3 regions of the Paenibacillus sp. PK1-4R genome follow, and region 3 is predicted to be linked to each of the others. Evidence: riboswitches for the same ligand, from Rfam matches in the RefSeq annotation. Region 3 holds a riboswitch; each other region holds the start of a gene.
What was found. A riboswitch is a leader RNA that binds a small molecule or an ion and turns the genes downstream of it on or off. The one in region 3 is predicted to bind thiamine pyrophosphate.

Region 1: linked by a shared signal. The riboswitch ahead of QNO02_RS17585 (thiamine phosphate synthase) and the one ahead of tenA (thiaminase II) in region 3 are both predicted to bind thiamine pyrophosphate.
Region 2: linked by a shared signal. The riboswitch ahead of QNO02_RS02345 (ABC transporter substrate-binding protein) and the one ahead of tenA (thiaminase II) in region 3 are both predicted to bind thiamine pyrophosphate.

What each region holds. Positions count from the first base shown of each region.
Region 1 is NZ_CP126535.1:4,065,915-4,071,643, forward strand. It holds gene QNO02_RS17570 (thiazole synthase) at 1-212, opposite strand, end outside; gene thiS (sulfur carrier protein ThiS) at 215-418, opposite strand; gene thiO (glycine oxidase ThiO) at 415-1,587, opposite strand; gene QNO02_RS17585 (thiamine phosphate synthase) at 1,605-2,300, opposite strand; TPP riboswitch at 2,494-2,603, opposite strand; gene QNO02_RS17590 (ABC-F family ATP-binding cassette domain-containing protein) at 2,679-4,229, opposite strand; gene QNO02_RS17595 (hypothetical protein) at 4,368-5,351, opposite strand; gene QNO02_RS17600 (hypothetical protein) at 5,338-5,729, opposite strand, start outside.
Region 2 is NZ_CP126535.1:489,046-494,774, reverse strand. It holds gene QNO02_RS02365 (MFS transporter) at 1-35, shown strand, start outside; gene QNO02_RS02360 (DUF2798 domain-containing protein) at 463-972, opposite strand; gene QNO02_RS02355 (VOC family protein) at 1,148-1,534, shown strand; gene QNO02_RS02350 (NAD-dependent epimerase/dehydratase family protein) at 1,552-2,295, shown strand; TPP riboswitch at 2,441-2,553, shown strand; gene QNO02_RS02345 (ABC transporter substrate-binding protein) at 2,775-3,815, shown strand; gene QNO02_RS02340 (thiamine-binding protein) at 4,032-4,322, shown strand; gene QNO02_RS02335 (ABC transporter permease) at 4,322-5,080, shown strand; gene QNO02_RS02330 (ABC transporter ATP-binding protein) at 5,119-5,729, shown strand, end outside.
Region 3 is NZ_CP126535.1:3,644,729-3,650,457, forward strand. It holds gene QNO02_RS15765 (endo-1,4-beta-xylanase) at 1-1,619, shown strand, start outside; TPP riboswitch at 1,826-1,923, shown strand; gene tenA (thiaminase II) at 2,036-2,698, shown strand; gene QNO02_RS15775 (CD3324 family protein) at 3,019-3,285, shown strand; gene QNO02_RS15780 (nucleotidyltransferase domain-containing protein) at 3,454-4,536, shown strand; gene QNO02_RS15785 (hypothetical protein) at 4,738-4,887, shown strand; gene QNO02_RS15790 (glycoside hydrolase family 32 protein) at 5,285-5,729, shown strand, end outside.

The DNA.
Region 1 (5,729 bases), 420 kb from region 3:
GCCGTATTCGGAAGAAGAGTGTATTTGTCCAGATCCAATGTATCCAGGAAATGCTTCTGGTTGCGCTCCTCCAGATTCAGACGACGAACAGCAAAGGTTAAAACTTCCGTTTCAGATGCTTCCACAGCCTGACTTTGCACTTCCAGATCCGAAAACTTGCCTGTTCCGAGCAACAATCTGGACTCAAACGTATATTTACCAATATTCAACATCATCAACCGCCTCCTACAAAATGTACAATCTCAATTCGATCGCCTTCTCTTAATGCCGTTGACTCATGATACTCACGGGTTAAAATATGCTTGTTCAGCTCTACAACTACAGTCTTGACTTGCAGATCAAAAGATTTAAGCAGTTTATCCACACGATTCAATCTGTCTTCAATCTCCATCCGTTGACCATTAACGATGATATTCACTGCACCACTCCCTTTCTGTTCAATCGCTCCGGACTCAGCGCCTCAATTCCGAGTTCTTCTGAGCTTTTGCCAGCGAGCAACTCAGCGATAAGCCTGCCTGTTATCGCACTAAGCAAGATACCGTTGCGGTAATGCCCAAAGGCGGCGAACAGCCCTGGTATACTCTTGCAAGCACCTATATAAGGCAGTCCATCTGGAGTTGCCGGTCTTACGCCTGCCCACGCTCGCATAAATTGTGCTTCTTTCATCCCAGGTACCCAGTGGGTAGCCGCTGTTAGCAGCTTCTGGACACCCTGTACAGAAACGTTAAGATCCGTTCTGCCTGGCAGACTGGTTGCCCCGAGCCAAACTTCGCCATTGGCTTTGGGAACAATATAGATATCCTCTGCATACACCGTTCTGTCAGGTCTGTACCCTGCATGTTCATCTGAGAACTGAACGGCGGCTATTTCTCCTTTTACCGACCACACAGGCATGCTCAGATTCACATGTCTCATCAACTCTTCACTCTGTAATCCAGCCGCTATAATGACATGTTTGCATCTCATCTCACCGATCGATGTGGTGATTCCCTGCACGCCAAGTTCGTTTGCTTGCACACGTATATCCTGTATGTCCTCCATAACCCGTGCTCCCAATGCTTGAGCGGATTCAGCATATGCCTTCGTTAGATGGACTGGAAGAATCTCACTCTCGTAAGGTCTGTAGTAGGCTCCATACGTATCTCTGTTAAGCCATGATGCCTCCTGTTGCACAACGGAACGATCCCACCATACCTCATCAGCAGAAGCAGACAACGCAGACTTCCGATTGTCCTTATAACTACTTAATTCTCTGTATGAACGAAAAGGAGTTAGGAATCCCTGGCGTTGCAGGCCAGTCTCTACCTCACTGAGTGTAGCCATTAGCACCTGTTGCTCGATAAGTAACTGTCTACTCTGTCTGGCAAGCTTAGCCATCAAAGGATGAGCAAAATCCTCACTGTCTGCCGCCAGCATTCCAGCCGCCGCGCAAGAAGTGCCTCCTGCAATCGCCGAACGCTCCAGCAACAGCACATCCTGTCCACGGGAAGCAAGCTCATAAGCGATAGCACAACCAACAACGCCTCCACCTACAATAATCGTTTCTGCATGAAACTTATCTGGTTTATCAATAACGATCTCTTTCATCCTCTCATCTCCTTGATTCAGGGACTCAGACTTTCTGTAGCAACGATAGCCTGCCTTAATAATGCAGCCGCCCGATCCGGTGACTCGCTCGCCCATACATTCGAGATCACGGCGACTCCCTGTGCCCCTGCAGAGCGAATAGCTTGAATGTTTCCCGGTTCGATGCCCCCAATCGCCATGACAGGAATGGAGACACGCCTGCACACTTCAGCAAGAGCATGTAATCCTCTGGGGTCAAGATCAGGCTTACTGTTGGTTGAGTAGACATGCCCGAAGAAAAGATAATCGGCTCCCCGTTCTTCAGCGATTTTTGCCTCATCGATTGAATGAACAGATACACCCAGACGAAGGCGCTGCACATTGCTTATAACAGCAGGGTTATAATTTCGTATCGCATCTTGCCCCCAATGTACACCGCCATAAATGTCATTCTGTGGAGGAAGTTCTGAACTATTGATAACAATGCGGCAAGATGGAATGCCAACGCTACGCAGACTTTGAGCCCAACCGATCTTGTCTTGCCATGTGAGTTGTTTTTCTCGTATGTGAATATAGTCCACCAAAGGCCAAACGTCCTTTGCAGCTTTTACAAAAGATGCCTGATCCCCTGCACCCGTAGATACAACATGCAATTCAAATGATTCTTGAACATGTTCATGAGAAATTACCGTACTGTTCATCTCCTTCCAGACTTGAATGCTATGAAAACACAAAAAAGCCACTCCCGTAGGGGAGTGGCTGCGTATTAATTATAGGACCAGATGACTGACTGATACATACAGTTCATTTCGTGCAATAAAGCTATAGACCTTATAGCCATAACGTTATACACGCAACTGCATGTTTCAATTTACTAAGCAAGACGGTTGAATTCTTTCGAATTGCCGTTTGCTCACGTCATTCACTGAAACGCGCTCGCCACTTCCCTACGCTGGTATGATCCAGATCAGGTGCAAAGGGTCCGGAATCGCATTCTTCCATCTCAGCCGCATCGTGCGGCCCCCCTAGTGTTCATATGAAGTTGTAGCCTATGTTACCATAGACGGTTTTTTTTGTCACCGTCATTTCTGTTAAACATTGTCTTGAATCGTTTAGTTTTTCTCAGACCATTCTTCGACATTCCATGTTTTGGTGACCCATCCCTCGTAGAAATCAGGTTCATGAGATACCAGTAACACCGTTCCCTTGAATTCTTTCAAAGCACGCTGCAACTCCGCTTTGGCTGTGACATCCAGATGGTTCGTCGGCTCATCGAATAGAATCCAATTGCTTTCACGCATCAAGAGTTTGCATAAACGAACCTTGGCTTGTTCTCCACCACTCAGCATATTAAGTGGACGAGTAATGTGCTCATTTTTCAACCCGCAGCGAGCGAGATGACCTCGGACCTCATTTTGGGTCAAATGTGAAAATTCATTCCAGACATCCTCAATCGGCGTGATATTCCCAGCACGAACCTCCTGCTCAAAATAGGCTGTTTCGAGGTAATCTCCTAAGAAAGTCTTTCCACTGAGTGGAGATATTTTTCCCAGGATGGTTTTCAACAGCGTCGATTTACCCACACCATTACAACCTACGATGGCAATTTTCTCACCACGTTCGATTGTCATTGTCATCTTAGGCAGCAAAGGATACGTATATCCAATTTCAAAATCAATACCCTCAAAGACCGTTTTACTGCTCGCACGGGCATCCTTGAATTTGAACGTTGGTTTGGCCGCTTCATCTGGGCGATCAATACGTTCAATTCTGTCCAGCTGTTTCTCCCGACTCTTCGCTCGACCTGAAGTTGAAGCACGTGCCTTGTTACGCTGAATGAAATCTTCCTGCTTCTTGATGTACTCTTGCTGTTTCTCGTATGCATCAATATGCTGGGCTTTATTCATATCAGCCATCTCGAGGAACTTGTTATAGTTCGCTGCATATCTCGTTAATTTGGCAAATTCCAAATGATAAATGACATTTACGACTTCATTCATGAATTCCGTGTCATGGGAGATTAAAAGAAACGCGTGCGGGTAGTCCTTCAGGTAACGTGACAGCCATTCAATGTGCTCTACATCCAGATAGTTGGTCGGCTCATCCAGCAAAAGAGCTGTAGGTTTCTCAAGCAGAAGCTTGGCAAGAAGCACCTTGGTACGTTGTCCACCACTTAGAGCTGCGACATCCCGATCAAGACCAATTGCGGACAAACCAAGACCATTGGCCATCTCTTCCACTTTTACGTCAATCAGATAAAAGTCGCCCTGTTCCAGTTGTTCCTGAATATCGCCCATCTCTTCCAGCAACTGCTCCAGCTTATCTGGATCTGCATCTGCCATCTGGTCCGTAATATTCATCATTTCTTTTTCCAATTCAAGCAACGGAAGGAATGCATCCTTAAGCACGTCACGAATGGTTTTGCCTGGGGTAAGCTTCGTGTGCTGATCCAGATATCCATAACGGACCTTAGGTGTCCATTCCACTTTTCCACTATCTTTAAGCAATTTACCGGTAAGGATGTTCATTAATGTGGATTTACCCACACCATTGGCACCAACAAGTCCTACGCGCTCTCCGGCAAGTAAACGAAATGATACATTTTTAAATAACGTGCGATCTCCAAAATTGTGACTTACGTTCTCTACTGACAATAAACTCATAAGATGAGGTTGCTCCTATCTATTAGACATTACTTTTGTTATTGTTCCGAAACCCTATTCTAGCACAGGTCCCGTCTTTTCTGAAAGTAATGTAAACAGTTCAAGAACCTCTTACATGATTTTGTCATACAGGCTACCCTAACGATTAGAGCATTTATATTCGAAATAGCCTTGCGCAGCTGCTTGTCTTGCGTCTGTGAACACCTCTTCAGCACGGTAACCATTACCACATGTGGAGGGGTAATAGTACCTGATACCCGTTAAAGGATCTACCCCACCTACGATGGCCGTTTTCTTCACAAGTCTGCCTCCACCGATCGCATAATTGTTGATCTTCTGGTCACCCACACCTATACCTTGGATAAAGGCCATAATCCCTGTATCGTTAATGGAGTTGTACCAATCTTCCTGCGCAACCAGGGGCATCGTGAACGTATAGGAAATACCGTTCTTTCTGGCAAACTCATTATGGCGGTTAATCACATCAGCCAGATCATCCTGCACAGTAGTCACAATCCGGCTTAGTCTAACTTGTTCAAATACGCTGGTATTCTGAAGTAAAGGAATCTGTGTGCTTGAGGCCAGTTCTTTTTGAAATCCTTCAATCCATTTCCCTGCGTTTGCGTCATAGGCATATACGTAGTCGTCCAGTGTAAAGTTAATACTGTTACCATTAGAATCTGAATATGTATAAGGTTTCTTGGGGCTCCACACTTGCCTGAAAGAATCTTCACGGTTACCCGTCATCTCTGTTTCTGTGGACAACATATAATAGCCATCATAATCCAGAATAACCACGGCAGGAATGTAATTAAACATGTTTTGAATAGCTGCGGGATCATCCTGAATCCCCATATTCAAAGCCATCGTCTGAGTAAATGTTAACAAGGCAAGCTCTTTATCCGCTTTAACAAATTTGGTTGAATCATAACCTGCTTCATCATTTTGTTTCTCATTCTGATGCATGACTGCACCTGCATCCATGACTGCGGTTTGAAGTGCAGATCTGTATCGTTGACCAAGATATTGAGCCTCTTCGGCATCTTGGGTATGGAGTGAGATGATCCAGAAGAGCGGGAAGAAGATCAGCACAAATACAATGGATAGCTCAGTAATCTTCATTGAGGACCATACCTCCGTATGTTACAAATACTGCTGAAGCCTGAGCCGTGCCACTCAACCATTCACGAATGAGCATGGAAGGTGTACGATTTGTATTTTGGAGCGTCACGGTGAAAAAATCCCCTGTCGTCAACGTATATCTTCGGCCAGGATCATCAACCGGTATCACACCTGAGGATGGGAATAGTCTTTCTCGAATCTGAGCTTCATAATATCCATCCTGCACTACCTCATAGGTCCCGGTAAAACTGTTACTGTCCATCGGGTCTGTATAATGAGGTACATATTTCTTATGTAAATGTTCCATCGACACCTCATACAGATTGCCCGTCTGGGCCAGTTGCTCCTCAAACTCAGCCAACATTCGAGGTGAAATAT
Region 2 (5,729 bases), 3.2 Mb from region 3:
GGCAGAACAAACATGTGGTCGATCCAGCGACTTAACAGTTATGTGTCGTTGCAGTCCTGAGAATTAGAATTACCTATTATTGAGATGAGATTGAAATGTCTACTGTCATGACCTGACAGTGGACATTTTTTTGTAGCGATACTCTGTTCTAACGAACCTAGCACACGCTATTTATCTGCATTTCAGGATATTTGAAATCTAACGAATCCTAGAGACGTTATTATAGATAATTATCTCAAATTCAAGGTCTCGTTGGAGGTTTTTTGCATAATAACGCCGCTGAGATTCGTTAGATTTTTTATTCCCTAAAAACTGGACTAATAAGGTGTCCTCGATTCGTTAGCGCTGTAATCATCGTGGCAAGTGCCCTATCTTTGCCTCTCTCTCACCTTTCATTAAAGGTGAGAATAATATCTATTCTTTTGCACAAGATTGCCCAGGAAATACTTATGGCCAACCGAATCACACACTTTTGTTAACGACAGGCATTACGGGCCCGTTATCCTTGATGAATTTACCGAATACATATCGTACGAGTGGTCCCAAAATGATCAATTGATATGGAAGCGCCAGGCTGAAGTTACGAGCGATTGTATGGAGATACGTACGGAGTACGGATGACCCACTTAATTGATCAGCGAGATATGCCGAGATCATTCCATACAAAGACATGATCAGAACCATGCCAATCACCATAAAAAATGACATATCCAGCACACCTAGAATCTTATTGGACTTGTCGAAGGGCATAGAAAATGCAATCTTTCTCGCCACAGGGCCAACAATGAAAGACTCCACCAGAAACGCGATGACAAAACATAGTATGAATTGAAGCAGTATCTCAAGCGGGGACATCTTGCCGAGTAACCCACTGTGCCATAGATTGAAGAACATCATGACCAAGACCATTCCTGTACACATCATTAATCCGAAAATAATCTGTTCCTTCTTGCTGGTTGGCAATTCTCTCATCCTCTCTGTTTACCTTCGTAATTATAGAGATGACCAAACCCTCCACATAAGTGAACATTCTGTGAACAATTATGATTTTTTCCAATTTAAAATTGGATTTGACAACCATGTAGTACAGCCCTATGATATCCCTTAAAATGGTAGAAACATTCACTACATATGGAGGATTTTGATTATGAGTTTTCAAAAGCGCATCGACCACGTTGGCATTGCCGTCCGTGATCTGGATACTACACTTCGTTTTTATACGGAGGTTGTTGGATTGGAACTGAAAGACCGGGTGACGCATACCAACGGCGTCATTCAGCTCGCCTTTCTCGGCTTCAATGGAAGTAATGAGACTGAGATTGAGTTAATTCAAGGATACAGCGACAAGCTGCCTTCCGAAGGTACGGTACACCATTTTGCGATCCATGTAGATGACCTTGATTCTGAGTACAAACGCATCCAAGCCACCAAAGCCGTATTTATTGATGGAGAGATTATTACACTGCCTAACGGTTACCGCTATTTCTTCATCTATGGACCTGAAAAGGAATGGATTGAGTTCTTCCAGCGCTAAGAATTGGAGTTGATTTCATGAACATTTTAATTACCGGCGCAGCCGGGAAAATTGGCCGGGACTTGTCAGAAGCATATCACCTGCGACTAACGGATTTGAATATCGACAGACTGCATACGTATCAAGAAACCGACCATGAGATCATGACACTGGATGTGACAGACCCTGAAGCCTGTCAGCATGCTTGCGAAGGCATGGATGTGGTAGTACATCTGGCGGGAGACCCTTCCCCGAATGCCGGATTCTATGAATCGTTGTTGGACATCAATATCAAAGGTACATTTAATGTATTCCGTGCAGCTAAGGACCAAGGTGTGCAAAGAGTCATTCTGGCGAGCAGTGCACAGACGATTGAGGGGTATCCCATTGATGCTCAAGTCTATCCGGACATGCCAACACACCCACGGAATTTGTACGGGGTTAGCAAATGTTTTGGAGAATCGCTCGCTTCCTATTTTGCGTATACCGAAGGTTTACAAAGTGTAGCAATACGTATAGGTGCATATGATGATTTTCAACCGGACGGACCAGCGCTGGAAGCAAGGGATATGAGCGCGTATATTAGTCCGGCTGACTTGTGTGATTTGATGTTCAAAGCAATTACAGCTACCAATCTGGAGCCCTTCACCATACTGCATGGGATCTCGAATAATCGGTTTAAACGATTGAATCTGGAAACCACTCAGAAACAGGTAGGTTATGCCCCAAAATCCGATGCATTTGCACTCAGCCAGATTGCCTTATATGATTCGCCACGATAATTAATGAAAATAACACATCTAAACAGGCTGATATACATATGTATAACGGCCTGTTTGATAAGTTCATACGTGTCCCCATCCAGTTCCTGACTGGACACGTTCCACCCGCTGGCCTATAATTACACCTAGTAATGCCCGTAACTTCATAGTTTCCCAGGGGAGTCGGAATTGGCCGGCTGAGAGTGTATCCCACCAAGATACTAACCCTTAGACCTGATCTGGATCATGCCAGCGTAGGAATCGGAGTATATCGAAATGGCACAGCCCTATGGCTGAACGCCACCTCTCTAACGCCTGCACGCGTCCCGGAATACGGGACGCTTTTTTAATGTTCTTTTATATAGCCAGAGAGCTAAAAAAAGTGACGTTATTCAGATCTCAACTGGTATAAATCTGTTGATTTATGCAAGATGATTGGATATGAAGCCAAGGAGTACCCCGTGCCACTCGGCCGGACATATCGAAGGAGAGAATTACAGATGAAATGGCGTAGAACGATGGGATTGATGCTCTTATGCGTGCTTATGGTGACTGTAGCCGCATGTGGCGGCAAAGAAGCTGCCCCGGCAGAACAGAACAGCAACACAAATGCGGAAAGCAGTAACAAAGGTGACACTGCCGCCCTGAAAGATATTAAAGTGGTGCTCGACTGGACACCGAATACGAATCATACCGGCCTATATGCGGCTGTAGATCAAGGTTTTTACAAGGCTGAGGGCTTGAATGTAGAGATTGTACAACCAGGTGCCGGTGGCGCAGATACAATGGTTGCCTCGAATGAAGTGCCTTTTGGCGTAAGTTATCAGGAGAGTGTAACTCAAGCCCGCACACAGGGTGTTCCATTGGTCTCCATCGCAGCAGTTATTCAGCATAATACATCCGGGTTCGCTGCTCCGGCGGATCGGAATATCAAATCACCGAAAGATTTTGAAGGTAAAACCTATGGCGGTTGGGGTTCCCCAGTCGAAGAAGCCGTGATGCAATCCATTATGGAAGGCGACGGAGCCGATGTATCCAAAGTGAAAAACATTAACATGGGTGACGCTGACTTTTTCACCGCAGTGAAACGGGACATTGATTTCGCGTGGATTTTCTACGCCTGGACAGGTATTGAAGCCGAACTGCGCGGAGAACCGATCGACATGTTATATGTGAAGGATTATTCAGATGCATTGGATTACTACACACCTGTCCTTGTAACAAACGAGCAGACGATCCAAAACGACCCTGAGTTGGTGAAAGCATTCCTGAAAGCCACTTCAGAAGGGTATCAATATGCGATTGATCATCCCGAAGACGCAGCGAACATTCTGATCAAGGCCGTACCGGATCTAGATAAAGACTTGGTACTGGCAAGCCAGAAATGGCTTAGTCCAAAGTACACGGATGACGCCCCGCGCTGGGGTGAGCAAAAGCAGGAAGTATGGCAGAACTACACCGACTGGATGTTTAGCAAAAAACTGCTGGATGAACAGATCGATGTAAGCAAGGCATATACGAACGATTTTTTACCCCAATAAAATTTGCTTAAGTTTAACTTTTTTACACAAGAACGAAGAGTGCAGAACCCATCTGAAGAAGCGAAGCGCTCACCTTTATCCCCGGATTTCCTCCATTGAAATTCATTAAAGAAATCCGGGGATAACAGTGATCGTAAGAGGGTACTGCAATCGGAGTGATGAGTGTAAACCTGGTTCAATTCATGCAATTTATCACGAAAGGAAAAGTGATCTCTCATGGCAAGCACATTACTTAGCATTCAGGTTATTCCCAAAACGCCAAATGGCGAGAATTCTTACCCTTATGTAGATCGCGCCATTGAAGTTATTCAGCAATCCGGCCTGAAATATCAGGTGAACGCGCTCGACACCACGATGGAGGGGGAACTGGAGGAACTGCTGGAGGTTGTCCGTAAAATGCACGAGGTACTCGTGGAGGCTGGCAGCCCAAGCATCATCTCCCAGATCAAAATCGCCCATAGCCCTACCGGCTTCAGCATGGACACCCTGACGGAGAAGTATCGCTAATGCCTGCCTATTTCAAAAGTGTATGGCCGCCCATTGTGGCGGTTATTCTCTTTATAGCGATATGGCAGGGAGCCGTCTCCCTCTTCCATATTGAGAAATGGATGCTGCCTGCACCGTCCGACATCGCCCGCGAAGCGGCAACCCAGGCCGAACGGCTTGGCATGCACGCTTCCGCAACCATTCAGTTAACGCTGATTGGATTCGCGGCTGGCACAGCGGTCGGATTACTGATAGCGATGGTGCTGCATTTGGTCCCTTTTCTCAAGTCAGCCCTGTACCCTTTACTTATTCTTAGTCAAAATATCCCGACCATCGCGCTCGCGCCACTCCTGTTAATCTGGTTCGGATTCGGGCTGTTGCCCAAGCTGATTACGATCATCCTCGTCTGCTTCTTCCCTGTTGCAGTGGCGGCGATGGATGGCTTGACCCGTACTGACGCGGCGATGATGAACTATATGCGCATGGCTGGTGCGAAACGTCATCAGATTTTCTGGAAGCTGGAGCTTCCCCATGCGCTGCCATCCGTGTTCTCCGGTGTCAAAATCGCCGCTACCTATAGCGTGATGGGTGCCATCATTGCCGAATGGATTGGTGCAGACAAGGGTATTGGTTATTATATGATGCTGCAAAAGTCGGCTTATCGCACCGATCGTTTATTCGTGGCAATCATGATTATTGTCGCTCTCAGCTTACTGCTCTTCCTGCTCATTGCACTACTGGAGAAGCTGCTCGTGCGCTGGCGGCCACAGAAGCGGTAGTAAAGCATGTAATCTGTATATTAGGAAGTGATGACCATATGAATCGGCAACAGGAAAAACAAGTCCAGCCTGGACGAGGAGCAAGTGTAATGGAGCCAAAGTACAATGAAAAACTCCACCCGGCTACGCCTGATCGACCTGCCACTCCTGCTCCGGTTCCACCTGCACTGGACGTTGTTAATGTTCATGCATCATTCCGTGAACGGCGGAGCAAGTTACCGGTTCTGAACGGCCTGTCCCTGACTGTGGAGCAAGGCGAGTTTGTTGCTATCGTTGGACCTTCTGGCTGTGGCAAAAGCACCCTGTTCCATATCATCGGTGGTCTGCTGAAGCCACAGGAAGGCCAAGTGCTTATGAACGGTCAGAATGTAACGGGACAGCGTGGCAAGATTAGTTATATGCCGCAACAACCCGCTCTTTTCCCTTGGCGTACCATTGAAGACAATGTACTGCTTGCTGGTGAAGTAGCTTCAAGTGCTCCCCCTCGGGCCGAAGCACTTGCGGAAGCTCGTAAGTGGTTAAGCAGCGTGGGTCTTGCCGGGTTTGAGCAGGCCTATCCTCATATGTTGTCGGGCGGAATGCAGCAGCGTGCTGCTTTTCTGCGCGCCCTGCTCAGTCCGCAGGAGCTGATGCTACTGGACGAACCCTT
Region 3 (5,729 bases):
AAATAATCGGTCCGGATTACATTGAGAAAACCTATGAATTCGCTCGTGCAGCCGATCCGGATGCCAAATTATATTACAACGAATACTTCACGGAAATCCCTGAGAAAAGAGAGCATATGTATCGATTGGTCAAACGACTGAAAGAGAAGGGGCTCATCGATGGTGTGGGTTTGCAATCCCACTATAACCTGGAATCCCCGCCCATCAAGGAAATTGAAAAAACGATCAACATGTTCGCCGAACTTGGATTGGATATTCAGATCACGGAACTGGATGTGGATAGCGGAATTCCATTTGGTGAAGAGATGTCCGATGAAGTTGCAGTAAAGCAGGCGTATCGATATAAGGAACTGTTGGATTTGTACAAAAAACACAAAGACCACATTTCTTCAGTTACCTTATGGGGACTCCAAGATGAGAAGTCTTACAACAACCAGGCTATGCTGTTTGATTCAGCCCTGAAGGCCAAAAAAGCATACTGGGGACTCGTGGATGAATCCAGTTTGCCTGTGTTGACACAGAGAGCCGCCTCACTTTCGGGTAAACCGGATATCAAAAAACAGTCACAAGATCCGCTCTGGAACAAAGCGGTGTCCACTCCACTGAAGGGTGACTCTTCGGAATCAGCCAGTTTCCGCACCTTATGGGATCATAGTAATCTGTATATCCTTGTGGATGTTCAGGATGCAAAGGCAGACGTGAATGACAAAGTAGATATCTTTGTCGATCTCAATAATGGCAAGACTACCTCATATGAAGCAGATGACCGACATGTAATCATTAAGCGGTCGGGCAAAGCTGAGGGCGCGGTGCAGCGTTCGTATCGTGTACGCGAGACAAACGCCGGATATCAGGTTGAATTGTCTATTCCATGGGGTGGTATACAAGTCGGATCAGAATATGAAGCCGGCTTGGATATCCGTGTGACTGATGGCGGTTCAAGTGGGACACAACCTTATAATCCACTGTACTGGAATGATCGAACACAATCTCAGGAACAAGATACAAGCAAATACGGCGTGATTCAACTCACCCCTATGCCCAAATCTGCACAAGCTGTGCAAGGGATTGTTCAGATTGATGGGAAGAAAGACGCCCTATGGAATAAGGCTGTACCATTTGAAGTAAAACGGTTGAATGAGACCAAAGGTGCAGAGGCAGTGGCTCGCGCAATGTGGTCAGGTGAGTATCTATACCTGCTGATCGACGTCACTGATCCAAACATCATTACAGATAGTATCAACCCATGGGATCAGGATTCGGTTGAGATTTTCCTGGACGAGAATCACCAGCGCACACCGTATTTTCAATATGATGATGCCCAGTTCAGAATCAGTGCAGACAATGTGGGAACCTTTGCAGGGGGTGCCTCACCTGGACGCCTTGTAAGTGCTGTGAAGAAAACAAATAAAGGATATCTCGTAGAAGCCAGAATTCATTTACAATCATTGACGCCCAAAGCAGGAAATGTTCTCGGTTTCGAGCTCCAAATTAACGACAACCAGGGCGGAGGTAAGCAGAGCGTAGCCAAGTGGAATGATACGACCAATGAGAGCTGGAGAAATACTTCCCAGTACGGAATACTCACTTTTGTCGGAAAGAACAAACTCGGGCATTAAACCATCGGCAGTAGTTGCAAGAATAGAAACCATCATAACAGTGGCTGAAACTCAACCATTGTTGTGATGGTTTCCATCGTTTACATACGTCACCGAAGGTGATGAGGGAGGATACAATCTGCCTTGACTATATTTAACAGCCCTTGATATACTAAATTGATGTTATTTTTTCTTTTATGGGAATAAGATAGTAATCAACTACATACAACCGTTTGCGAGGGAGCCTTAACCGGCTGAGAGGGTGTTAAACCGACCTTACCTGATTTGGATAATGCCAACGTAGGGATGCAACGATGAAACACTGTACTTGGGTAGCTCATGCGAACCCCCTTGTTTTAGTGTATTTGTCTGCGAAACATCCTATGGATGTTTCGTTTTTTTTTTTTAAATACGTACATTATGAATTGGAGGAACACATGTTGACTATTTCAGAGAGACTATATCAGGCAGCACAGCCTGTGTGGAAGGAATGTCTTGAGCATCCCTTTGTTAAAGGAATCGGAGATGGTTCCTTACCGGTCGAACAATTTCGTTATTATTTGCTGCAAGACTACTTGTACCTGTTCGATTATGCCCGCGTATTTGCACTAGGTATCGTCAAGTCGCACGACCCCAAATTGATGCAGTTTTTTAGTGAAAACGTAGATAACATCCTGAATGGTGAAATGAAAATTCATCGTTCTTATATGGAGCGATTAGGAATTACAGAGGATCATGTTTTCCAGGTAAAACCTGCCCTGAAAAATGCAGCCTATACTAACTATATGCTCTCTGTTTCCCATGCGGGTGGCATAGCAGAAGTACTTGTATCCATTCTGGCCTGCTCATGGAGCTATGCAGAGATTGGTCAAGTCCTTGCCCAAAAGCCAGGTGCAGCTGAGCATCCTTTTTACGGAGAGTGGATCACAGGATATGCTTCCTCTGAATACAACAGCAACAATCAATCCCTAGTGACGTTAACGGATAAGCTATTAGAAGGCTGTAGCGAGGGAACGTACCAACGGATGGAAGATATTTTCGTGATGTGCAGTCGCTTTGAACTTGATTTTTGGGAGATGTCATGGAGGCTGGAGTCTTGAGTTCACTGGTAAAGTAGAGAGCAGCTAATCAAGGTGAGTACAGAATAATCAGAACATGTTAGCCCAAAAATACATGATTAAACATTTGAACAACATGCCCTGATATAATAAGAAAATAGCAACTATCTATTTTCTGGAGGTGAGGCTATTGAAAACAATCGAAGTAGGATTCTTACATGCACGGCTCTATGCAAAGCCAGTGAAGGATATGGCAATGCTTTGCATAGAGTCTGGGAATAATCACATTGCCAACGACGAATCGTAATATTCCACTAACTGGCTTTGCACCTTATTGATCTATTAAATAAGGAGTGAGGCCCATGAAATATTCAAAAGCCGAGTCTATTTTTCCAGAAGAATTGTTACGTATCATTCAGGAATACGTTCAAGGGGAATTGGTTTATATCCCAAAACCCAAAGAGGCGCACCTGAAATGGGGCGAGAAAACAGAGAGCAAGAGCAGGGTCTCTGCTCGAAATGCTGAGATTAAATCCTTATTCCGCAATGGAGTCAGGATAGAGGAGTTGGAGGATCGGTATTTCTTGTCCTGCGAAAGCATAAAGAAAATAGTCTATACAAAAAACTAATCAAGAAACTAATGAAATCCGCTAACTCGTCGTATCGACGGTTTAGCGGATTTCGTGCAAAGATGACTTAAGTCATCTTATACATAGTAACCGCACCTCTAAATCGATAGACTCAAGTTAAGGTTGTTGTGATAAAGGACGGCCGGACCATACAAAGAGGGGTAACGAATGAACGAAATCATAAAAAAGAAGCTGCTGGACAAAAATGAACTGCTCATTAACATGGTGATTGAACGCGTAAAAAGAGATTTTCTAGATGATATCGCCATTATTGGGCTTACTGGTTCATTTAGCACCGAGGACTTTCACGAGAAGAGCGATCTTGATTTAATTATCATTAATAATACAGAAAAGGGATGGGAATTATCTGACTGCTTCATCTTGGACGATGTTGGGTATGACATCTATTGCACGCCATGGGATTCAAGAATACAAGAGCAATCCACCTTGGAGAGTCCCAACGTATCGAGCCTAACCGACCTGAAAATACTCTACTATGCAAAGCCTGAGGATTTGGAGAAATTGAACAACTTCCAGCAAAAAGCTCTTGATGCACTTGCGAATCCGATAGGAGAAGTGTGTCTTAATCGAGCAAATAAATGGATTGATCTGGCTAAGCAAGCATACAGCGATACGATGCTTGGTGAAGATATCGGTTCAGTGCGATATGCATCTGCTGGCGTTCTGTACAATCTCGTCAATGCCTTGGTGAGTATGAATAACACGTGTATCAAACGAGGGATCAAGCGATATTTGGAAGAGATACGCTCGTTTCGCTATGTTCCAGATGATCTCGAATCCTTATACATGTCAATCATCGAAGCTCATACCATTGAAGATATTCGAATAACATCTTTTAATATGTTGAATAGCGTTACGCGGTTACATAGCACGATGTGTGATAACTTCATTGTTAAACCGGCTCCGACCTTTGATAATCTTGGAGGAACATACGAAGAACTGTGGTGCAACTACCGTAATAAAATTTTGAACAGTGTTACAACGAACGATGCTTCCTACGTCTTTCTTTCAGCCTTTGGAGCACATGAGTATCTTGATGAAATGGCCATGGAGAAAGGAACCAAGAAATATGATCTTATGCAGTACTTTGATGCAAGTAATTTACCAGTTATGAAAGAGAAGCTCCTTGAAGTGATGAATGATTATCTAGAAGAGTATGATAAGGTCGGCAGAAAAGTCGAACATTTTACAACCTTCGAGCAACTATATACCCATTATATGAATCATTGACCTTACGTTCCAGGTAGTAATAAGTCCGGGAATTGAACACAAGGAAAAAACCCTTTTACAATCATTGTCAGTACGTTATAATACAATCACCAGGTAGATTACCCAACAAAAAAGTGAAATATTGTAATATCTAGTCACACCCGGCTCATCATAGTTCTTTGAGCCGCATAACACAACATAATAGATACCGGAGGTATGGTTATGGTCAAGAAGAAAATTTCCACAGCCCTCAGCGCAGCTTTAATCGTTTCTATGCTGGCTACTGGCCTAATAGTCACTATCCAAGGTAACACAACGTTAGAGGTAGCGAAGTCAGCAGGGGATAAAAAGGTTGAAGTTGTTAAAGCATAAGCGAGCCGTTAATTTATTTTGAACATGTTAAGAGACAAGAGCATATTCCTATTGAAGTCGCTATTTTAGCGGCTTTTTTTGTTTTATCGGTAATATTAGGTTTAATACTAACGATATTTTGCTGAACAAGTAAAGAGAAGTTTAGATACAACCTTTTTTTACATTTGTAAACCAATGGGTTTGAAATAATAAAGAAATGATTAGATCAACTTAACTAAAAAATTGTTATTTTCTATAATCAGTTATAAATTGTGCAAATGTAAACTAAAAAGGATTTATATATAAAAAATAGTGTTCATTTATACAAAAATACTTTGACAAATGAAAACAGGTGGCTTATTTTGTTAATAAGGAATGCATATTACTTTTTTTAGATCTTAAATAGCCTTAAGGGAGCGTGAATAAAATTAAAAAAGTACATCTATCAGGTGAAAATAATATCAGCAAAGATCCAGAAAACTTTATTTATAAAAATGAATACCGACCGCAAATACATTATTCCCCTAAGGGCAATTGGATTAACGATCCTAACGGAATGGTTTATTACGAAGGAGAGTATCACCTTTTCTACCAATATACTCCCCATGATACGCAGCCTGACTTCGGCAGAATGCATTGGGGGCATGCAGTAAGTAATGATTTAGTACATTGGGATGAACTTCCACCAGCCATCTCACCTGGGGAAGATGGAGCGATCTTTTCGGGAAGTGCGGTAGTCGACAAGAACAATACAAGCGGATTCTTCAACGAAGCAGGATCAGGATTGGTTGCAATTTATACTAATAATGGTAACAACGCTCAACCCGGTAAACCGCAGGTTCAAAGCATCGCTTACAGTAAGG